Regions from separate parts of the Pelosinus sp. sgz500959 genome, predicted to be linked through region 1. Evidence: riboswitches for the same ligand, from Rfam matches in the RefSeq annotation. Region 1 holds a riboswitch; each other region holds the start of a gene.
The links. Region 1 has a riboswitch for S-adenosylmethionine ahead of ACAN52_RS06525 (DUF2292 domain-containing protein). Riboswitches for the same ligand answer to the same signal wherever they lie in the genome.
Positions count from the first base shown of each region.

Region 2: linked by a shared signal. The riboswitch ahead of ACAN52_RS11505 (pyridoxal phosphate-dependent aminotransferase) and the one ahead of ACAN52_RS06525 (DUF2292 domain-containing protein) in region 1 are both predicted to bind S-adenosylmethionine.
Region 3: linked by a shared signal. The riboswitch ahead of metK (methionine adenosyltransferase) and the one ahead of ACAN52_RS06525 (DUF2292 domain-containing protein) in region 1 are both predicted to bind S-adenosylmethionine.

Region 1 is NZ_JBGJZL010000003.1:349,724-357,741, reverse strand. Features, by position in the region: gene metA (homoserine O-succinyltransferase) at 45-962, shown strand; gene ACAN52_RS06545 (hypothetical protein) at 1,024-1,359, opposite strand; gene ACAN52_RS06540 (YeiH family protein) at 1,429-2,766, opposite strand; gene larE (ATP-dependent sacrificial sulfur transferase LarE) at 2,933-3,742, opposite strand; gene ACAN52_RS06530 (homocysteine synthase) at 3,890-5,182, opposite strand; gene ACAN52_RS06525 (DUF2292 domain-containing protein) at 5,252-5,635, opposite strand; SAM riboswitch class I at 5,785-5,887, opposite strand; gene ACAN52_RS06520 (cysteine ABC transporter substrate-binding protein) at 6,070-6,954, opposite strand; gene ACAN52_RS06515 (amino acid ABC transporter ATP-binding protein) at 6,977-7,729, opposite strand; gene ACAN52_RS06510 (amino acid ABC transporter permease) at 7,740-8,018, opposite strand, start outside.
Region 2 is NZ_JBGJZL010000006.1:195,124-203,141, reverse strand. Features, by position in the region: gene ACAN52_RS11540 (nitrogen regulation protein NR(II)) at 1-979, shown strand, start outside; gene ACAN52_RS11535 (aminopeptidase) at 1,278-2,510, shown strand; gene ACAN52_RS11530 (hypothetical protein) at 2,687-2,980, shown strand; gene ACAN52_RS11525 (hypothetical protein) at 2,997-3,257, shown strand; gene ACAN52_RS11520 (ASCH domain-containing protein) at 3,365-3,715, opposite strand; gene ACAN52_RS11515 (CC/Se motif family (seleno)protein) at 3,850-4,134, shown strand; gene ACAN52_RS11510 (MetQ/NlpA family ABC transporter substrate-binding protein) at 4,139-4,954, opposite strand; gene ACAN52_RS11505 (pyridoxal phosphate-dependent aminotransferase) at 4,969-6,156, opposite strand; SAM riboswitch class I at 6,223-6,329, opposite strand; gene ACAN52_RS11500 (MFS transporter) at 6,596-7,879, shown strand; gene larA (nickel-dependent lactate racemase) at 7,891-8,018, shown strand, end outside.
Region 3 is NZ_JBGJZL010000002.1:93,784-101,801, reverse strand. Features, by position in the region: gene priA (primosomal protein N') at 1-94, opposite strand, end outside; gene metK (methionine adenosyltransferase) at 255-1,445, opposite strand; SAM riboswitch class I at 1,508-1,613, opposite strand; gene coaBC (bifunctional phosphopantothenoylcysteine decarboxylase/phosphopantothenate--cysteine ligase CoaBC) at 1,681-2,865, opposite strand; gene rpoZ (DNA-directed RNA polymerase subunit omega) at 2,875-3,081, opposite strand; gene gmk (guanylate kinase) at 3,103-3,717, opposite strand; gene remA (extracellular matrix/biofilm regulator RemA) at 3,742-4,011, opposite strand; gene ACAN52_RS03160 (YicC/YloC family endoribonuclease) at 4,067-4,951, opposite strand; gene ACAN52_RS03155 (hypothetical protein) at 5,102-5,704, opposite strand; gene dapF (diaminopimelate epimerase) at 5,815-6,651, opposite strand; gene ACAN52_RS03145 (calcium-translocating P-type ATPase, SERCA-type) at 6,674-8,018, opposite strand, start outside.

The DNA of each region.
Region 1 (8,018 bases):
AAAGGGGCTCTTTTACATACAAAGAAAAAATGGAGGAATACAACATGCCAATCAAAATTCCCAATAACTTACCGGCTACTAATATCCTTGAAAGCGAAAACATCTTTGTCATTCATGAAAACCGGGCTTATACACAAGATATACGTCCTCTTAGAATATTAATTTTAAATCTAATGCCAATCAAAATCACAACTGAAACACAACTTCTTCGTCTGCTAGGTAACTCACCTTTACAAGTAGAAGTCGACTTCATGTATACGGCTACCTATTCACCTACAAATACCTCTCAAGAACATCTCATTAAATTTTATGAAACATTCGACGATGTAAAGGATCGTAACTATGACGGTATGATCATTACAGGTGCACCTGTCGAACAGCTTCCTTTTGAGGAAGTTGCCTATTGGGATGAATTGTGCAAAATCATGGAATGGAGTAAAACCCACGTATATTCGACTCTCCACATTTGTTGGGCTTCTCAAGCTGGACTCTACTATCATTATGGCATTCCAAAGTATGACCTTGCTCAAAAAATATTTGGAGTTTTTCCTCACCAAAAAAGCTGTACACAACCGATCAAATTATTCCGTGGTTTTGATGATATCTTCCACGTTCCTCATTCTAGGCATACTGAATTTAAAAGAGAAGATATTGAGAAGATTCCAGAACTACACATTCTTTCTGAATCTGAGGTCTCTGGTGTTTATGCCGCTGCCGATCTAAAAGGCCGACAATTTTTCATCGCAGGTCATTCGGAGTATGATCCTCTCTCCCTCAAAGCTGAATATGACCGTGATCTTGCCCAAGGCCTCTCAGTTCAAATCCCACAAAATTATTATCCCAATGATGACCCGACACAACCACCAGTTGTTCTTTGGCGTAGTGCAGCCAACCTGCTTTTTTCTAATTGGCTGAATTACTATGTTTACCAAGAAACACCTTTCGATCTTTCCTTGTTATAATAACCTGTATGATAGAAGTCTGTCTCCCATCGGTAAAAAAACCGATGGAAGACAGACTTCTTTACATAATTCCCCATTTTCGTCCATATTCTAGAAAGATTTGAAATTCTTGATCATGGAATCCATTCTCAAGTAGGTATTCCTTTGCTTCTTGAGCTTCCATCACTGATGAATCAGCAAAAATAGCATTTTTATGAAAACTAAAAGCAAATCCCTTTACCGCAAGCAATTCCATCATTAAAGCAACCCGTTCTGCTTTATGTTGTAATTGAAGACCAAAATCCCTTACAGATCGGGCATCAACCTCATGATTCTTAGGAAAATGACCAAAAAATACAGGTTCTTCCACTGGTTTTAGAATAATACGAGTCATATGATCTACCATTGATTTTTCCATGATTTCTCCTTTAATGCCGTGGCAATCTAATCTTTTAGTCATTTTTTTAGTTTCATGAAGTTTAAATCATTAGATATTCATCCAATAATTTACAAATAATACGTTTGATAACCAATAACCAAGAGGAACATTAATCAATACACCAATTGCAAAGGCGACTAGCGGCTTCCAGCCGAAAGAAGTTAACTCACGAAAACGAGTCGTAAATCCAATGCTTAAAAAAGTCCACGTAAATGCCCAACCACGCAAAGTCTTGATGTAACCTAACGCCTCTTTTGAAAAAGTCGATGCAGTTTTAGGTTCTATCATCGCAAGCAGCACAGTAATAAAGATGGATGCTGCAAAAAAACCAATGATAAATTTGGGAAAGCGGCGCCAAATTTCCCCTTTATCAATACGCTCAGCGGTAGCAGAATTTTTATTTTCCCACACTGTCACTGATAAAAAAGCAACCATAATGGCCCATATGCCGACAAACATATCACGACCAACAATTTTCATTAGTGTAAAGGTTTTAACAGCTCTTTCATCCCCCATAGCCTCCGCAGCCGCAAAACCAGCGGCATCTGCAAACTCCGACGTACCAATCCAGGCTCCCGCAGGACCAGCAGCCATACCCAATTGCTTAGCCCACAAAGGAAGTACAAAAATCATTACAACAGCCCATACAATTACCATGGAAATGGCTACTGAAACATGTTCCTTTTTGGCACGGCATGCACCACCAATTGCAATCGCAGCCGATACACCGCAGATGGACCCACCCGCTCCTAAGCAAGCAGCAAAACGTTGGTCCATACCGAATAAACGAGTTGCCGTAAAATAAATCACCCCAAAAGTGCTCACAGACACAATTGTCGCTTGCAAGATTGCTAAGGGACCTGCTTGCATAATAATTGTAAAGGGTAAGGTCGCTCCCATAAGAACAATACCCGTTTTTACGTAGTATTCAGTTTTTAAGCCTGCTTGAAACCACTTGGGTAAAGTCACAGCATTCCCAATGAGCAGACCGACGAGCAAAGCAAGTACTGGTGTCTCTAGCTGCCAATCTTTGACAAATTTATTAGAACCCAAAATAGAAACAATGATTGATATCATATATAATGCGGTAAAACCTGCAATAAAATGTTTTACATTATACCCCATCACACGGGCGCCAATTGAAAAAGCAACTAAAAAAAATCCATATAATATAAAAAGTCCAGAAATATTTTTACTAAGCCCTTCAGTCACTTTACTTACATCATTCGACCATCCAGGAATACCAACTGCCATTGACTTAAATACTCCGATCGCTCCACCAAAAAATGCAATCGTAATCCCGAATACAAGTCCCAAAGCAATGATAATTGCCCATGTATCTTCTCTTTGATACCAAGGAAGTGTTGCTTGTGTTGTACCTGCCATTAAATCATCTCCTTATTTACTGTGAGTGATTAAAAAATAAAAAAGGCCTCGGACGCCCCCTATAAAGGAGACATCTTCGGCCTTTGGTTTTTCCAATCAGCTCTCGATATTGATTTTTTTTAGTATATCACCAGTATTTTCATCTGTCAATCTAAATGAAAAAATACTATATATTGGCATTCATACTTCCCATGCGGTAACCCGCTAAATCGAGAGTTACGTAAGTGAAACCGATTTCTTTCAGCCCTTCCTCAAGTATATTGGCAATTTCAGGAGCAGCAAGCCGTTCAATGTTTTCTGGCGCCACCTCAATCCTTGCAATATTGCCATGATGCCTAACCCTAACTTGTCCTGAACAAAACCTTTTTACCAATTCTTCGGCCATCTCAATTTGCTTAAGCCTCTCGGCAGTCACAGGAATACCATAGGCTACACGAGAAGATAAGCAAGCTGCGCTTAATTTATCCCAGGTCGGCAAATTCCATTCTTTTGAGATCTCCCGAATTTCCCCCTTAGTAAGACCCACTTCAAGCAAAGGACTTCGAACTTTTTCAAGTTCTTCGACAGCTTTGATTCCTGGGCGATAATCGGATAAGTCATCCGCATTTGATCCTTCAAGAATCCAGTTATACCCATGTTCTTTGGCCCAAGTGGCTAACACTGAAAAACGTTCTTTTTTGCAATGATAACAACGACTCGTTGTATTCTCTACAAAATCAGGACTATTTAATTCACTAATGTTTAAAAGGATATGCTTAATACCAATTTCTTTCGCAAGTAAAATGGCTTCATCTTTTTCACTTTCAGCCAAGGTTTCTGAAAAAGCAGTCACAGCGACTGCTTTTTCTCCCACAGCACGGAGTGCTGCTGCTGCCAAAAAACTACTATCCACACCACCTGAGAAGGCTACTACTACACTACCAAATCCACTCAATAACTCATGAAGCTCTTTGATTTTCTCCTTATTTTCTCCCATGACTTAATCCCCTTTATCTTTATTTCAAAGCGTCCCTCGCTTTTGTAACTGCATCTTCATTAAATATAGGAAAGGCTAAGGAACCCCCACAAATAGGAGGCACCTTAGCCTTCATTTATTATGATCAGCTAAATGATATTAAAATTTTTATACAGATTTACTGGCCTCTAATGCTTGCGCTAAATCTTCAATGATATCCCGGACATCTTCAATCCCAATGGACAATCGAACCATATCATCTGGTGCCCCAGCACTAGCCCGTTGCTCAGCAGTAAGTTGAGAATGAGTCGTACTTGCGGGATGGATGACCAAGGACTTGGCATCCCCTACGTTTGCAAGCAAGGAAAATAAATTCAATGAATTGATTAATTTCCGACCAGCTTCCAATCCGCCTTTAATACCAAAGGTAAAAATAGAACCTGCGCCTTTTGGCAAATATTTTTGTGCTTTTTCATAATCAGCATGGCTCGCCAGACTTGGATAACTGACCCAACTGACCTGTTCATGTTTTTCAAGATATTGAGCAACAGCCAAGGCGTTTTCAGCATGACGCTGCATACGAAGATGAAGAGTTTCTAGCCCTTGCAGAAATGCAAAACTATTGAAAGGACTTAAACAAGCACCTAAGTCGCGTAAAATTTGTACTCTCAGACGAATGATATAAGCTAAAGGTCCAAGAGCCTCTGTATATTTTAAGCCATGATAACTAGGATCTGGTTCACTGAGCAGTGGGAATTTGCCATTATTCCAGTCGAATTTTCCACTATCAATGACCAGCCCGCCCATTGAAGTTCCATGTCCACCGATAAATTTCGTCGCTGAGTGAATGACAATATCAGCACCAAAGTCGATTGGGCGACAGAGATAAGGAGTTGCAAAGGTACTATCAACAATGAGAGGAATACCATGCTTATGAGCAATTGCAGCCACCTTTTCAATATCAAGGACATCAATTTTAGGATTACCAATGGTTTCTGCATACAAAGCCTTAGTATTCGGCGTAATGGCTTTTTCAAAATTAACAGGATCACTGGGATCAACAAAATGCACTTTAATTCCTAGGCGAGGCAGGTTATAAGCAAACATATTATAAGTTCCACCATACAAAGTAGAGGAACTAACAATTTCATCTCCCGCTTGGGCAATATTGAAAATCGCTGCACTGATGGCTGCATGTCCTGAGGCAAAAGCCAAAGCGCCTACTCCACCTTCTAAAGCTGCGATCCTTTTTTCTAGTACGTCTGTCGTTGGATTCATAAGACGGGTATAAATATTGCCACTTTCTTTTAGCTCAAATAAATTGGCCGCATGTTCACTATCCCTAAAATTATAAGCTGTCGTTTGATAAATAGGCACTGCTCTTGATCCTGTAGTTGGATCTGGCTCTTGCCCTCCATGCACAGCTAATGATTCAAACCGCAAATTTTCTGGTAATGCCATTATAACACCCTCCATTTTTTGTTGATCTATATTACTAGCCTTCAGTTGACTGATCAGCTTGTTCTTCGTTTATATACCATCACCATAGAGGCCCACCAAGGCAGCAAACCGCTGTTTTTCCGTACGATCAATTTGAATGATCCGACCTTCTTTAATTACAATCACAACTTGCCCATATTCCATATTTTCAAAAGCTTCTAAAATTCTCGCCCTCACCCCTGGAATATCACAATTTTCTTTTAACCCTTGCGGTAGTTCGCAACTTTTTCCATTTAATTCCGCTGGCCTAATTTTTTCATTTCTTTCGATTTGCACTAAACGCGAATCTTGATAAATTAAAGCAACATTTCCATGAAACGTATTGTTCAAGATGGTCATAATCTGATCCATGGCACAAGGACTAACAGCATTTTTTTTTGATTTTAGTACTGTTTTATTCTCTTTTGGTAACATATAAACACCTCTACAGTCATTATTCTCAAAGAAAACTTGGCTTGCACCAAGCCTTAGTTGCCCTTGCTTGTAATCGAGAAAGTGTTATACTTTCTGATTCCAAAAATATCCCCTTTCCGAAGAAAGGGGATTCATCTACAATCGCCTTTCTCTCATCTTACAGGAAAGCTCCTGCTGGAATTAGCACCTCTGTGCAATTGCACTGGTTGCCGGGTGTCATCGGGCCATTCCCTCGACCTCTCTGGATAAGAGTAGTATGCTATTAATTTTATTATTGATAATAACATGATGCTTTATCGGTGTCAATGCTTATTAATAAATCTGTTTATAAAGAAAACTTGATTTTAATCAAGGCTCAGCAGAGAGTAAAGTCTTATAATAACGAAGGCTGTGAAGTTGAGTTCCCTTCACAGCCTCTAGATTCCCAAATCAGCTTATTTTAATTTTCCACCTTCGATAACAATATCTTCTGGGTTAAGAGTTTCTCCATACACAGGTTTTAAGGTTGCATCATAAGCTTTGTGAACAAAATTTTCTTTACCAAGAGTTTCTAATTCTGTGTTAATCCAGTTTAGGAGTTCTGCATTACCTTTTTTAACAGCAGGCGCGATGGTATCAAGACTACCTAATGTTGAAACACCTACATTAAAGCCTGCATTCTCCTTTGCCCACGCAAATAGTAAAGTATTATCATTAGACAAAGCAACGCCACGTTTATCTTTCAAAGCCTCAAAGGATTGTGTAATTTGATCAAATTTTAATAATTCTACATCTGGATGATTTTTGGTGAAATAAGTTTCAGCAGTGGTGCCTTTAACCACAATCAGTTTTTTACCTTTTAGTTGATCGACAGAAGTAATCTGCTCACCAGATGGTGACACGACACCAAGAGCAACTTTCATGTACGGATTCGCAAAATCAACTTTTTTCTTTCTGTCTTCAGTAACCGTGAAGTTTGCTAAAATAAGATCCACCTTATTAGCCTCAAGGAATTCCACTCTGCTCGCTGGTTCAGCTAATACATACTCAATCTTGGATTCATCACCAAGAAGATCTTTCGCAAATCGTTTGGCAATATAAACATCAAATCCTTGATTTTTGCCATTTGCATCCACAAAACCAAATGGAGGTTTATCACCAAATACACCGATTCTGATTACCCCACGTTTTTTGATGTCTTCAATGCTCCCCTTGGCAACTGTCTGCTCCGTTTTGGTATCAGGTGTTTTTGTAGTCGTTGTTGAACCGCAACCTGCTAATACTCCAACTAGTGCCATGGCACTCAATGCAACTGCTACTATTTTCTTTAAATTTTTCATGTAAAACTCTCCTTTTTTTTAATTAATATTGAAATATATTTAAAAATTGCCGGGCACGTTCGGTTTTGGGCGTTGTGAAAAATTCTTCTGGACCGGCAATTTCACAGACTTTCCCAAAATCAACAAATACGATCCGATCGGCAACAGATCGGGCAAATCCCATTTCGTGAGTAACAATTACCATGGTCATTCCTTGTTTGGCAAGGCCTAGTATGACATCGAGAACCTCGCGTACCATTTCAGGGTCAAGAGCTGCTGTTACTTCATCAAAAAGCATAATTTCTGGATTCATGCACAAAGCTCTCACAATCGCAATCCGTTGCTTCTGTCCTCCTGAGAGCTGGCGTGGATACGCATCTTTACGATCCAGTAAGCCTACGCGGTCAAGTAATTGTTCGGCTTGTTTCATGACTTCATCTCTGTCTCTATGTTGGACTTTTTCAGGACCTAACAAAATATTTTCAATCACTGTCATATGAGGAAACAAGTCATAGTTTTGAAAAACCATACCGATTTTTTGACGAATGTGTTGCCATTCTACATCCTTTTGTGTGAGGCTATGACCATGAAAAGTAATATCACCGCCTTGAATTTCTTCAAGGCCATTAAGGCAACGTAGAAAAGTACTTTTACCACAACCAGATGGACCGAGAATAACGACTACCTCTCCTTGATGAATGCTCAGATCAATCTGATCTAAGGCAATTTTTCCATCATATTCCTTATATAAGTTTTTTACTTCAAGCAGCACTTGATTATTTTCTTTATTAGCCATAACCTCTCCCCTAACGTTCCCATTTCATTTCTAGTTTTTTTGACCATTTTGATAACGGATAACAAATCATGAAATACAGGATAAAAATAAAACCATAAATCCAAAAAGAAGCCGTCGGAGTCTTCAAAGTTGACCGTTCAATGATTTGTTGTCCGACTTTTACTACATCAATCACACCGATCATAACAACTAGGGATGTGGTTTTTACCATTCTTGTTGCTAAATTAATGCCTCCAGGTAGCATACGCCGAATGGCTTGTGGTAACAAAATATACCGATAGATACCCCA
Region 2 (8,018 bases), on a different contig from region 1:
CAATTTGACCGCTGCCGCCATGTTAGGTATGCAACAAGAAAATATGATCGATTTACCTTTTCATGTACTGGTTATTGAACAAGATGTTAAACTTTTTTTAAATCATCTTCGTCGTTGCAAAGATACAAAAACTAGAGTTTGTACTGAATTTGAAATTAAATCCCATTCTCGTAGATCTTATTGTGTTCAGATTATTAGTATTCCCTTTGTTGTAATGGATCATCAAAGAGTGTACTATAATACTACGATGATTGATATTAGTAATCAAAAGAGATTGGAGCGAGAATTGCAAAGGTTAGATCGCTTGCATATCGTTGGAGAAATGGCAACTAGTATTGCTCATGAGATACGAAACCCAATGACGACAGTGCGAGGGTATCTTCAGCTTTTCAAAAAGCGAAGTTCGAAGGAACAAGAAATTCAAGACATTGACCTCATGCTTGAAGAAGTGGATCGCGCCAATGCCATTATTACAGAATTCTTAGCTCTTGCTAAAAATAAAAATAATCAATTGTTGCTGAAAGACATCAATCATATTATTCAAATCATTTATCCTTTGGTTCAAGACGAAGCGATCATTACTGGAAATAAAATTATGTTAGATCTATTACCCCAATTACCTATGGTTTTACTTGATGGGAAAGAAATACAACAAGTATTGCTAATTATTATAAATAATGCTTTACAATCGATGAAGCATGGACAAGTCAATATTCGTACTTTTATGGAAAACGAAAAAGTTGTTGTAGCTGTCAAAGATCAGGGACACGGTATTCCTGATGAAATAAAACATAAGATTGGTACACCTTTTTTTACCACGAAAGATAGTGGGACAGGGCTGGGAATGGCAATTTGTTATAGTATTATTCAAAGGCATAATGCTCACTTGGATTTTATGACCAGTCCTAAAGGCACAACGTTTTTCATCCGTTTCCCATGGAAAGAAAAAGGTAAAGCTGAGGCTGAATATTCATTATAAAAATAAAAAAGGGCTACCAAAAGTGGTCCTTTTTGCGTTGTAATATGTTTTAATAAAATAGACAATGTATAAAAATACGTTGGGTATGCCAAGATAATCTTATCGAAAACATAGAAAAGAGAGAATAATGACTTTGAGAGTCAATAACAAGTTGAGTAAAGAAAAATATTGTTTTTATAACAGGAACTCGATGGCTAGTGTCGAAGGATTATCAAGTGTGAATCTAAGGCTTGTTAATATGAAGGGAGTGAACACTAATGGTTTCGATCAACTTAGATCTGAGATGCATTAGGAATCAATGATGGATCATATCTTATTAGAAAAATATGCAGATCTTATTGTAAAAACAGGAGTTAACATTCAACAAGGGCAGACTTTAGTCATCTTTTCCCCGATTGAATGTGCTCCATTTGCTAGAACCATTGCTGAAGTAGCTTATCAAACAGGGGCGCGGGATGTAGTTATCAGTTGGAAAGATGAATTATTTTCAAAGATTCGATTTTTACAAGCTCCTGAAGAAGTTTTTGAAGAATTTCCAGAATGGCAAAAGGCATTTTATACATCCTATGTAAAAGAAGGGGCCGCTTTTATTAGTATCGCTGCTTCTGACCCAGAACTTTTAAAAGACGTTAACCCTGATCGTGTGGCAAAAGTACAAAAAACCAGTAATATTGCATTAAAAGAATATCGAGAAAGACTAATGAGTAATAAAAATACTTGGTGTGTCGTATCCATACCAACCCAGTCTTGGGCTAAAAAAGTATTTCCTCATTTATCAGAAGATGAAGCGATTAAGGCGTTGTGGGAAGCTATTTTTAAAACGGTACGTGTTGAGGAGGAAGATCCTGTAGCAGCTTGGGATCAGCATAAAAAAAATCTCAAAGTCAGTGCAGAATTTTTAAATAATCATCAATTCAAATTTCTTCGTTACAAAAATTCATTAGGCACAGAGTTAGAAATTGAACTCCCGGCAGATCATATATGGCTTGGCGGTTCAGAATATACTACGGAAGGCATAGAATTTATTGCCAATATGCCAACGGAAGAAGTTTTTACCTTGCCAAAAAAAACAGGCGCCAATGGTATTGTAGTAAGCTCTATGCCTCTTAATTATAATGGTAATCTTATTGAAAACTTTTCTCTAACTTTCAAAAAGGGTAAGGTTGTAGAGTTTACTGCTGAAAAAGGATATGAAGTTCTCAAAAAACTCATTGAAACAGATGAAGGTTCTGCCTATCTGGGTGAAGTCGCTCTCGTTCCTTATGATTCGCCCATTTCAAATGCAAAAATACTTTATTTTAACACCCTATTTGATGAAAATGCATCATGCCATCTTGCAATCGGTAAAGCGTACCCTATTTGTATAAAAGATGGCAAAAATATGAGCAAGGAAGAGTTAGATCAATTAGGAGTCAATGATTCTTTGACTCATGTAGATTTTATGATCGGTACACATGATCTTGAAATCATAGGAGTTACATCCGCAGGAAAAGAAATACCTGTATTTAAAAACGGAAACTTTGCATTTTAAAAAAAGAGTATAGCGGATCGAGGAGAGGTAACATGGATTGTGACATGTTACCTCTCCTCTTTGCTATAAATAAGTGTGTAATGGAATGAATTTTTAATTTACTTTAGTATACTTTTTTATTGAAGCTGCATAGATTGTAATGAAACCACAACTATCAAAAAGGAGGATAAAGGCATATGGGATTTTTTGATGACATATGCAATCGACATTGGTGCGAGGAACTAGAGTGCGCTTGCGGAACTGATGTTGTATTGTTCACTGCTGATGGATTTACCTTCTTCGGTTTACTTGATCGAATTGAAGATGGTATTCTATTTTTACTTCCAGCATCATGTGAAAGATCTGTTATTGTACTTACCCCTGGTGGGGCACTTGAGGATGAAGAATTAAGTTTTATTGATATTTGCATTATTGTAGCAATATCGAAAAATGTATGTAAAAATCCATTTCACAGAATACAAGAAAGTTAAAAAGGAGGGGGATAAGGTGAGTGATCAAATTGTTTCTCGCGAGAACATGCGTCATCTCGTTCGTATTTTAAAACGACTAGAAGGCGAGAGAGAGATAAACATAAGAACTGTAGGAGGCTTTCAATTTGAGGCAGAAGGACGCCTAGCTCGTGTGGATGATGGGCTGGTATTAGCGACAGATGTTGAAGTCTTTACTCCAGGCAGCGATGAGGCTATATGTTTTACTAACATTACGATTAATCTTTGTGCAATAACTTCTGTTGGTGAGGACGACTAATAAAACAACGCACTGGAACCTTTTAAAGATTCCAGTGCGTTGTTTTAGTTAGAATTATGTTGGGAAATTCAGACTTATCGTAAGTTAATAGTTAATATCGATGATGATTAGTCTTCAACGATTTCAGAAAAATAAATGACAGTGACGATATCATTCGGTGAAATGCTTTTTTCATATATTTTTTCAAAGAAGATGATTAATTCATCGACTGTTTTGATTTCAGGATTCTGATGATCTAAATCACCAGTATTAAGTTGAGAAAATTTCTTGATACAAACTTTGTCAACAATGGCTGAGTAAAGTTTTCTTTTAGGGCTAAATTTTTTCCCAAAAGTAATGGATACAATTGAGCTTTCAGGATATGAATCTCTTATATCCCCTAAGCGGATAGTACAGTTTTTTGTGCGAGAAATGAGTAGCTTTTCATGGTTTGGTGATTGAAAATTCAATGCGAACATAATTATCCTCCTTAAGATGAATGATTTCCTGATTTTTGCTAATCGCAATACTATAACTTTTCGCCTTTTGTTAGCTAAATCCTTCAATTATGTTAGAATAATAATATTGAAGAATAAAGAAAAGAGGCGATCATGTGATTACGATTAACGATAAAGCCCGCGATTATATCTTAACAAAGGGTGGATGTATTCATGTATTGCATGGTAACGGGGCAGCCATGTGTTGTGGTCGTGTTAATTTTGGTCCATCGATTGAGATTGGTGAACCGCGAGAAATAAGGGATTATACGTTGGTGATGATGAATGAAATTCAGGTTTATCTACCTAAAAATTTTCATATACATTACCCGTTGGTGATTGGATTAGGAAATTTTCTTGGGATAAAAAGTTTACGCATTGAAGGCTGGAAATTACTTTAATTTCTTACCAGCCGACTGCGACTGAACCTTTAAAGTGGTCTTTTATAAAAGCTTTTACTTCATCGGAATGGTAGGCTTTAATTAGTTTTTGGATTGCAGGGTCCTCTTTGTCCTTAGTGCGTACAGCGATAATATTTGCATAAGGAGAATTGATGTCTTCAATTGCGATGGCATCTTTAGTTGGGACTAGACCGGCAGTGATAGCGTAGTTTGTATTGATAGCGGCCAGATCAATATCAGCAAGGGAACGAGGAATTTGAGCCGCATCGAGCTCTTTGATTACGATTTTTTTAGGGTTTTCAATAATATCTGTAACAGCAGCTTTGAGGCCGGCTCCTGGTTTCAATTTGATCAAATTATTACTTTCAAGTAGCAGTAAGGCGCGGCCTCCGTTTGTTGGATCATTTGGAATGGCTACAATCGATCCTTCAGGCAATTCTTTGATATTCTTAATTTTAGTGGAGTAAATGCCCATTGGGAAAATGACAGTTTTGGCTACAGATACAATTTCATATTTACGATCTTTGATGATATTATCAAGATAAGGTTGGTGTTGAAAGCTATTTACGTCAATGTCACCTTGATTTAATGCGACGTTGGGTTGGATATAATCATTGAATTCAACAATTTCAATTTTTAGACCGTCTTTCTCGGCGACTTTTTTTACAACATCCATGACTTCTGCATGAGGACCAGCTGTTACGCCGACTTTTAGTGTTTTTTCTACTTTTGGTGTACTGCTTTGTTGACTGCATCCAGCTAAACCAAGGGTAACGATGAGAACTACCAAAAGGGCAATGAGTTTAAGTGACTTTTTCATAACTATACCTCCATTTATTTTAGTTTTTGTAATCGTTCCATAGCTGCCTCTAGTGTTGAAAATTGTTTGCAAAAGCAAAAACGTATGAACCGATGTTTGTCATTGGCATCTTCTTTATAAAAACTTGAACCAGGTACGACAGCGACTCCCACTTTTTCTGCTAAGTAGCGGGCAAAGTCAATGTCATTTTTCCAACCAAAGGGAGCAATATCAGCCATAATATAATAGGCACCTGAGGGCCTAGCACATTGAAATCCAATCGCAGTCAATTCCTTTAACATGAAATCCCGACGCTGAGCATAAAAACTAATAAGTTTTTGGTAATAACTCTCAGCAAAGCCCAAAGCATGAGCCGCAGCTACCTGTAAGGGAGCCGCAGCGCCCACTGTAAGAAAATCATGCATTTTGCGTATGGATTGACTAATCTGTGGGGAAGCAATGACGTAACCGATACGCCAGCCAGTGACGCTGTAAGTTTTAGAAATACTGTTAATAGTAATAGTGCGTTCAGCCATGCCAGGTAAGGAATAAAGAGGGATATGCTGCGCGTCATCATAGATAATGTGTTCATAGATTTCATCCGTAATTGCTAAGACATCATATTTGATGCATAAGTTAGCAATGAGGGTTAATTCTTCTCGATTAAAAACTTTACCTGTTGGATTATTAGGGGTATTGATGATAATGGCCCTTGTACGTTCAGAAAAAGCGGCTGTTAATTCGTCTACATTAAAGTTAAATTCAGGAGGATGGAGTTGTACATATTTTGGCGTTGCCCCACATAGGATTGCGTCAGGACCGTAATTTTCATAAAAAGGTTGAAAAATAATGACTTCGTCTCCTGGATTGACAGTAGCGAGCAAGGTGGCTACCATGCCTTCTGTCGAACCGCAACACACTGTAATCTGTCGCTCAGGATCAAGCTCGATACCGTAATCTCGTTTGTTTTTAAGAGCAATTGCATCGCGAAGGGACTTAGTGCCCCAGGTAATGGCATATTGATTGTGGTCTTCTAGGATCGCTGTAACTGCTGCTTGTTTGATTTCATCCGATGCGGGGAAATCAGGAAAACCTTGTGCTAGATTGATAGCATTGTGGGCAGTCGCAATGCGAGACATTTCCCGAATCACTGATTCAGTAAAGCGACTAGCTTTCTCGGAAGCGTACCGTACTGCATTTTGCTTAGAGTGTTCATTATTCATATTATCGACTCCTTTGTACTAAAAAATCCTCTTCACAATTATGAAGAGGATTTGATGTAATCGCGATCTTCATCTGTCAGGAAACATTCCTGTTGGAAGTGGCACCTTTTTGCATGTTGCAATGGTTGCCGTAGCTTCATTGGGCCAATCCCTCAGCTAACTCTTGATGAATCTATGTAGTTATTGTTGATAATTTTAGCATGGTCTTAATTTGTATGTCAAGCACAATTTAAATGGAAAAAAATTAGAAATTTTAAGAGTTGACATGTAAATTCACCCATATTATAATAAAAATTAACGATTTTAGTCTTTCTAATAAGGACATAACGGTGTAATGCATGTGTATACGTGTATAGGAGGACGGTGAAAGCCCTGACGGGAGGTCGTTTGTTTGCGACTTTATGTAAGGGGCTTATTTTATTAATGAGGAGGTTTTTTTATGAACGAGGGTCCTACAAAATTTCGGTGGAATTTAGCAATACTTATGTTTTTTATTAGTTTCATTTCTTATATGGATCGTGTAAACTTATCAGTAGCCACTCCAACCATTATGCAAGAATTTGGTTTTGACAAAATTAATATGGGGTTAATGCAAACTGCTTTTTTTGTTGGATATTCTTTGATGCAAATACCTGGCGGAATTATGTCAGAGTATTTCGGTCATCGGCGAGTATTAGCGATCGCAGCTATTTGGTGGTCGGTCTTTACATCAGCTACAGCATTTTGTAATAGCTTTACTTCTTTTGCCATTGTACGTGCGCTTTTTGGTGTGGGCGAAGGACCCATGGCTCCTTCTTTGGGACGGTTTATGTATCGTTGGTTTAACGGAGCCGAAAAAGGGCGAGCCTCTTCATTTATGTTGAGTGGTGTATTTTTTGGGCCTGTAGTTGGTCCATCCATTACAGTGGCCTTAATGATGGCTTTTGGGTGGCGCTCTGTTTTTATTATTTTTGGTGTAGTGGGCGTAGTGCTAGCTGCTCTTTGGTATTATTTAGCTGTTGATTCTCCTCGTAACAGTCGATTTGTCAACTCCGCTGAAGCTGATTATATCGAGGAAGGGCAAAGTCAAGAAGTTGACAAAGAATTAGCGCCATGGAAAAGTTTCTTAGGATCGCCACAGTTCTGGGCGATTGGTATTCAATATTTTATTACGGATTACATTATGTATGTTTTTTTGGCATGGCTACCACTTTACTTAATGGAAGCGCAAAACTTTTCGATGAAGAGTATGGGGATTGCTGCATCATTTCCATGGGCCGCCTTATGTGCAGTCACAATGGTCAGCGGCGTTGTGAGTGATAAATTAGTTTCTGCTGGTGTATCGAAACATAAGGCTAGAACCTTATTTGGTATTGGTGGACTTATTTTATGCTGTATTACCCTGTATCTTGGGGCTGTAGCTACTGTTCCTTGGATGAATGTATTGTGGCTTACAATATCATTGGGTTCTTTAGGTTTCACTTTTAATGCGTCATGGGCGGCTTGCATTGATATTGGTGGTAAGTTTGTCGGATCAGTATCTGGTTGGATGAATTGTTGGGGTAATATTGGTGGGATTGCTGCTCCAACAGTGACAGCGTGGATTGCTACGAATTACGGCTGGCAGGCGGCTATTTTAGCAACTGCTGGTTCGGCTGTAGTTGGCATCATTGCGTGGCTTGTCGTTAAGCCAGATGTTCCTTTGGTTTTAAAAAAAAGCAATAACCACGAAAAAGTTGCATAGGAGAGAGATAAATGTTAAAAGAATTTTCTTTTGGTTTTGGCGATCAAGAAGTAACAATTAATTTGCCGGAAGAACGTGTAATCAATGTTGTTGATGGTAAACCAGCTATACCTGTCACGGATGTAGAGGCTGCGGTTAA
Region 3 (8,018 bases), on a different contig from region 1:
CAACATAATCTAAATGGGTTGGGACGACATATGAAAATGTCTTATTGATACTTCTCGTTGCAATATTTACTAAAATGTGAGCTATACGTTCCATATTTACCACCATTCAATGTGATTTTCATACTATAAGAAAATCAAGTTCTTTGATACAGACACACTTCCTGTATCGCTCTGATTCTGTAAAGTAAAAGAAGGGGGATCTCACTGAGTCCCCTTCTTTACATATGTTACATATATTCTTCCTATTCTTAAAATTAAAGATTCGCTTCTTTACGCATAATTTCAGCTTTATCAGTGTGCTCCCAAGGTAAATCAATATCAGTACGACCAAAATGTCCATAAGCAGCAGTTTGACGATAAATAGGACGACGTAAATCTAAAGCCTTAATAATGCCTGCTGGACGTAAATCAAAATGTTTTTTAATTAAAGTGGCGATTAAACTTTCTTCGACTTTAGCCGTTCCAAAAGTTTCCACCATGATCGACACTGGCTGCGCAACACCAATTGCATAAGCTAATTGAATCTCACATTTATCAGCAAGTCCCGCAGCAACTACATTTTTAGCTACATAACGAGCAGCATAAGCAGCTGAACGATCTACTTTTGTACAATCTTTACCAGAGAATGCTCCGCCACCATGACGTGCCATACCACCGTAAGTATCAACAATGATCTTGCGCCCTGTAAGTCCAGCATCACCTTGTGGACCACCAATGACAAAACGACCAGTCGGATTAATATAATATTTTGTTTTATCATCCAGCAATTCTGCTGGCACAATTGGAATAATTACTTTTTCAATCATATCTTTTTCAATGGTCGTGAGCTCAACATCAGGACCATGTTGTGTTGAAATAACAATGGTATCAACACGAACTGGTTTACCATCTTCATACTCGACTGTAACCTGAGTTTTACCATCGGGACGTAAGTAATCCAATTCATCTGTTTTGCGTACTTCAGATAAACGGCGTGCTAATTTGTGAGCAAGAGATATGGTCAATGGCATGTACTCTGGAGTTTCATTGGTTGCATAACCAAACATCATCCCCTGATCACCAGCTCCAATGGCTTCTACATCATCTTTTTCACCTTTTTTAGATTCTAGTGATTGATCAACACCCATCGCAATATCAGCAGACTGCTCACCAATTGAAATAAGCACTCCGCAAGTATCACCATCAAAGCCAAATTTAGCGCGTGTATAGCCGATATCTTTAATTGTTTCACGTACAAGTCTTGGAATATCAACATAACAATTTGTGGTGATTTCCCCAACTACATGAACTTGCCCTGTCGTAACAAGAGTTTCACAAGCAACTCTGCCCATAGGATCTTTTGCCATAATTGCATCTAATACACTATCGGAAATTTGATCCGCCATTTTATCAGGATGACCTTCTGTAACTGACTCTGAAGTAAATAATACACGTTTTTTTTCCATAACTGATTCCTCCTGTTTTGTAATAAAAAAAAAACTCCCTAAAGGGAGCGTGAACTTCACTCTCCCCATCTTGCGGATCACGCCGCAGGAATTGGCACCGTTTTCGGAAAATCCAAATGGTTGCCGCGGTTTCATCGGGCCAATCCCTCCACCATCTCTTGATGAGTATATAAAATTTTAATTGCTAAACTAAATTTTAATTTATAACTTCAATAAAATCAATCTTTTTTTACTATTATATGCAAATTCGATCCAAAATAATCTCTGCCAGTTCTTCTTTTGACATTTTACTTAGCTCTTCTATATGACCATCTCGATAAATTAACTTGGCAATATTGGTATCAACATTAAATCCAGCCCCGGGCAATGTAATGTCATTAGCCACAATCATATCTAAATTTTTTCGAGTGAGCTTTTCTTGAGCATGAACTAATAATTGCTGAGTTTCAGCTGCGAAGCCAACTAAAATTTGGTGTTTCTTTAATTGACCAAGCTCAAATAAGATATCTGGGTTTTTTTCTAGTACCAGTTCTAATGTAGCACTATTTTTCTTTATTTTATTAGGACTCATCGTTTGGGGGCGATAATCAGCCACTGCCGCCGCTTTGATTACGATATCACTATCAGAGTAATGAGAGAGAACTGCGTCTCGCATTTGCGCAGCGGACTCAACTGATTGAAAGGTAACGCCAACAGGTGGTGTTAAATGAGTAGGCCCTGATATAAGAGTCACTTCCGCCCCTCTACTAACAGCAGCTTTAGCTATGGCATATCCCATTTTACCACTCGAACGATTACCGATATAACGTACAGGATCAATGGCTTCTTGAGTACCACCAGCAGTAATTAATACTTTCTTGCCCGCAAAATCTTTTTTACAATTGAACATGTCGATCACTTTTGCCACAATCGCTTCTGGCTCAGGTAAACGTCCGACTCCTTCTGTACCACATGCCAACATACCACAGCCGGGTTCAATAAAATGATATCCTAGCTGAGTTAATTTCGTAATGTTTTGTTGAACAATAGGGTTCAAATACATGTTTGTATTCATTGCAGGTGCGAGCAATACAGGAGCTGTCGTCGCCATCACTGTCGTTGACAACATATCATCAGCGATGCCATTGGCAATCTTACCAATCATATTTCCAGTAGCAGGAGCCAGCAAAAATAAATCAGCACAGCTCGCCAGTGCAATATGTTCAACATTCCAATTTGTCGTCTCAGCCCACATATCGACCACAACGGGATGTCCACTTATTTCACGGAAAGTCAAAGGTGTAACAAAGTTTGCCGCTGATTGAGTCATAATAACATACACATTAGCTCCCTGTTTTTTAAGTCGGCTAACAACGTCCACCACTTTATAAACAGCAATGCCACCTGCTACTCCAACAACAACATTCTTTCCTTGCAACATGTAGTCCTCCTATTTTATGCCACTTTTCGTTCGCTCATAAGTGATTTTATCTTGTGCTATTTCTTCTAAGGCAATCGTGACTTGTTTATTTGATTTACTATCGACTGAAGACGGAGAACCGTCCATAATTTCACGTGCTCTTTTGGCCGCAAGTACCACCAAAGTATATTTACTATCAACTTTAGTTACCAAGGTATCGATTGATGGATTAATCATGATAGTCCCCCTAAAAATTTATTATTTAGATTCAATTAAAATATTTTCAATTATATTCATATTACGGTTAACTTGACATTTTTCCGCAATAATAATGGCAGCAACTTTTTTAGCTGCACGTTGCACTTCATCATTTACAACTACATAATGATAATTATGTACATGAGTTAATTCATCATTTGCTGAACCTAATCGAGTTTTTATATTTTCTAGGCTATCTGTTCCACGCTTATGAATACGTTTGGCCAGTTCATCTAATGATGGCGGAACAATATAAATACATACACCTTGTGGAAATTTTTTCTTAATTTGCGTAGCTCCCTGTGTATCAATCTCTAGTACAACATCTTTACCATTATTTAAAAGTTCTGCAATATGTTGATAAGGAGTTCCATAAAAATTACCATAAACTTCAGCCCATTCCAATAACTCATCTTTTTCAATCATCTGTTGGAACTCTGCGTGTGAAACAAACCAATAGTTAACCCCATTCTGTTCTCCCACACGCGGTGCTCGAGTTGTTGCAGAGATAGAGTAATTTAATTCAGGATCACTACGCAGCAATTCTTGACAAATTGTACCCTTACCTGCTCCAGAAGGACCAGAAAGTACAATTAAAATCCCTTGTTTCGCCATCTATGCTGCTCCTTTCAATACTGACTACTCGGCAGCATTATCATCACTAGTCTCTTTATTTACCAGGCGATGTGCTACTGTTTCTGGTTGTACGGCTGACAAAATGACATGATCGCTATCAGTGATAATAACGGCTCGCGTACGTCGTCCATAAGTTGCGTCAACAAGCATTCCTCGATCGCGAGCTTCTTGAATAATTCTTTTAATAGGTGCTGATTCAGGGCTTACGATGGAAATGATGCGATTGGCAGATACAATGTTACCAAAACCGATGTTAATAAGTTTAATTTCCATAAATAACATTCCTCCTATGTTTATTGTGTAGAATGTGATTTCTAAGGGCTTTTTATTATTCTATGTTTTGAATTTGTTCCCTAATTTTTTCGATTTCACTTTTTATTTCGATCATCAAATTCGCTATCGTAAAATCATTGGCCTTTGAGGCAATCGTATTGGTTTCACGATTAATTTCCTGGATAATAAAGTCTAATTTTCTGCCGACTGCATCATCAGTATTTAATGTGGAATCAATTTGTATTAAATGACTTTTAAGGCGCACTAATTCCTCTGTAATACTTGTGCGATCAGCAAATATGGCTGTCTCTTGAAGCAATCGCCCTTCATCTGGTTCAGCGCCAACGGTAGTTAAGAGTTCTCGCATACGCCCCAATATTTTTTCACGATACTCGGCTAATACCTTCGGTGCCCGCTCCTCAACAGTAATCAAATAGGAAGAAATCGTAGCAACACGTGCCACTAGGTCTTGTTTAATTGAAAGACCTTCGGCTAAACGCATACTCATCAGATGATTGACAGCCATATCAATTGCAGTCGACAATTTAGGCCACAAAATGATCACATCTTCTGTTACTTCTTCTACTTTAATCACATCAGGGTAATGAGCAATTTGTTGAACCGTGTCATTTATTGTACTAGAAAGTAACTGCGCTAAATCCCTCAAAGATTCATGGTACGCCATTGCTAATTCTTTGTCAACCCTTACCGTTCTTTTCTTTTGTCCATATTCATCAAGAGTTATAAAAATATCAATACGTCCTCGTACTAATGTATTTGATATGCTACGGCGAATCTTGTCTTCAAGTGAACCTAAATTTTTAGGCATCCGAATGACAATTTCATTATAACGATGATTGACTGCCTTAATCTCTACAATAAATCGATGTTGACTATCAAAAAACTCTCCCCGGCCAAAACCAGTCATACTTTTAAGCACGATGAGTTGCTCCTTTCCCTATATCTGTTAGTATTAACAATCATTTTCATAATTACTCAGCCTTATCCGTTTCTTACTCACTACTTCTCTATTCTTTCTCTAAATCCCTTTTTCGCCAGAAATCTAAACTTCACAGATCCTTCTGAAGCTTTATCTTATTTTTGCCATATCAAAATAAAAAATATGTTCCTTTTTATCACTCGTGCTAATCACTAATGAAATTGGGGAATCTAGATCAATATCTTTTTCAACAAAATAAAAATAACATTGTCCTTTATAGACCGATGGTATTTCATCTTTAGAAATTTTTTCAGCATCAACTGGTATGTTGACTTGATAAGCTTTTATAATTTTATTATTTTGTTTTAAGATCACATTGGCATTTTGTGCAAAATCTTGTTTCTCACCAAATAAAGCAACACTAAAACTTAATAAATTGGTATAATCCGCTAGGATTCGTTCACTATCAAGCAGACTTACACTCTGACCATTTAAACTCTTTTCTCTTGAATCCGTAGCCATTAGCAAAAAGGCAGTGTACAAATAAGCATGTTCTGCAGTTTCATCTAGTTTAACAGCTTTTTCTTCATAGGATATCCATGGCAGTAAAAAATCTTTTAATTGATCTTGAGCCTTAATTTTACCGTAACTTTGAGCTTCCCTGATTACATTCACATCAATGGACGATATGGCTAAAACTGGATTTACTGATAGCAAGAAAAAAGCACATAGTAAGCTAATAATTTTCACCATTCAACCTCCTCGCTCTTATGAAGTATACTATTACACCATAAATAAGAAAATTCCTGTAACATTCTAAAAATCCAACTTCTGATTTAACGAGAAGTTGGATTTTAGGATTTCTAAAGATATTCGCCACGAAAAACCTGGGTGGCTGGGCCTGACATATAGACATGATTATCTAAACCCCATTCAATCAATAATTCACCACCATCAAGTTCAATTATAGCCTGTCGGTCAACCTTACCATTGAGCACTGCTGCAACCAATGTTGCACAGGCACCTGTACCACACGCCATTGTAATACCAGCACCACGTTCCCACACACGCATTCGAATTTTCTGCGGCGTCAGCACCTGTACAAACTCAACATTAGTTTTCCGCGGAAAAGCTGGATGAGTTTCAATCGTAGGCCCAATTATTGATAAATCAACATCATCAATCTGATCAACAAATATAATGCAGTGTGGATTGCCCATTGACACACACGTGATATGATACTCGGCTTCTTCTACAACTAGCAATTCATGGACAACCTGATCATTCGCACTAGAGATCATTGGTATTTCGCTCGTTTTTAGATGTGGTTCGCCCATATCAACTCTGATGGTACTGAGTACATCTTCAATAAAAATGAGTTCTGGCTTTATGATTCCAGCTTTAGTTTCTAAAGTAATTTTTCTTTTATCAGTCAGACCAGATTCATATACATAACGAGCCATGCAACGCGTTGCATTACCGCACATTTCAGCCTCACTACCATCCGAGTTAAAAATTCTCATTTGGAAATCAGCTTTTTCTGATGGTAATAAAAATACTAAGCCATCAGCTCCAACCCCAAAATGACGGTCACAAATCTTAATTGCCAAGTCAGGATAGTGCTCAAATTGATCTACGAGAGCATTGACAATGACAAAATCATTACCTAATCCATGCCATTTGCTAAAACTAAACTTCATCTTTATTCTCCTTATTTTTAAATTAATGAACCCGCCCTAATGCAGACTGCGGTACTCGCTTACGGAAAAATACATGCCGGATCCCACCGATCATAAAAGTCCAGCCGGAAACACCTAAAATAATCATCCAATCAACAATTGTAAGAGGAACGGTGACAAAAATTTCTCTCATAAAAGGATGATATACAACCAACAATTGCATGAAAATAGAACAGGCAGTCGCAACAATTAAATATTTATTTCTAAATAAACCGATTTCAAAAACACTCACTCTCTCAGATCGACAATCAAAAACATGAAACATTTGTGTAAAGACTAAAGTACAAAAAGCCATGGTCCGCGCTTCTGCTAGATCATTTTTAGCAAAATATACGACAGCAAAGACAAGAACTGTACTAATACCAATTTGTAGTCCTCTGCCAATAATTTTACGACTGAGTCCACGGGAAAATACGCTTTCACGTGGGTTACGCGGCTGTCGATTCATAATATGATGGTCATTAGGATCAACACCTAAGGCCATAGCTGGCAAGCCATCGGTTACCAAATTAACCCATAAAATTTGTACGGGCAATAAAGGAAGTGGCAGACCAATGATTGAGGCAATAAACATGGTCAATACTTCGCCTAGATTACATGATAATAAATAACGAATAAACTTCCGAATGTTATCATAAATCCCCCGCCCCTCTTCAACTGCAGCAACAATTGTTGCAAAATTATCATCTGCCAAAACCATGGACGCTGCTTCTTTCGTGACATCAGTTCCATTAATCCCCATAGAGATACCAATATCAGCCTCTTTAATGGCTGGAGCGTCATTCACACCATCGCCAGTCATGGCTACAATATGCCCTTGCGCCTTTAAAGCTTTAACAATACGCAATTTATGAGCAGGAGATACGCGGGCATATACACTCGTCCGATTGATCATTGCCCCTAATTGTTCATCCGTAAGACCATCAAGTTCACTACCTGTTAGGGCTTGATTATTATCATTATTAAACATTTGTAGTTCTTTTGCAATAGCGACAGCAGTATTACGATGATCACCTGTAATCATAACTGTCCTGATTCCAGCTTGGCGGCATACATGAATCGCTTGCCTTGCTTCAGGACGTGGGGGATCAATCATTCCGATAAGACCAACAAAAGTTAAGTCCGTCTCCATACTTTCACTCAAATGATCAGCTTCAACTTTGCCTATCTGCTTATATGCCACCGCAAGCACTCTAAAAGCTTGATCTGTCATCTGCTCATTTGCCGTCAATATTTCAGCTTTTATTATGGGTGTAAGCAGTACATCTCCACTTTTACGACTACAATGCTTGCACAACCCTAAGATGATATCGGGTGCGCCTTTTACA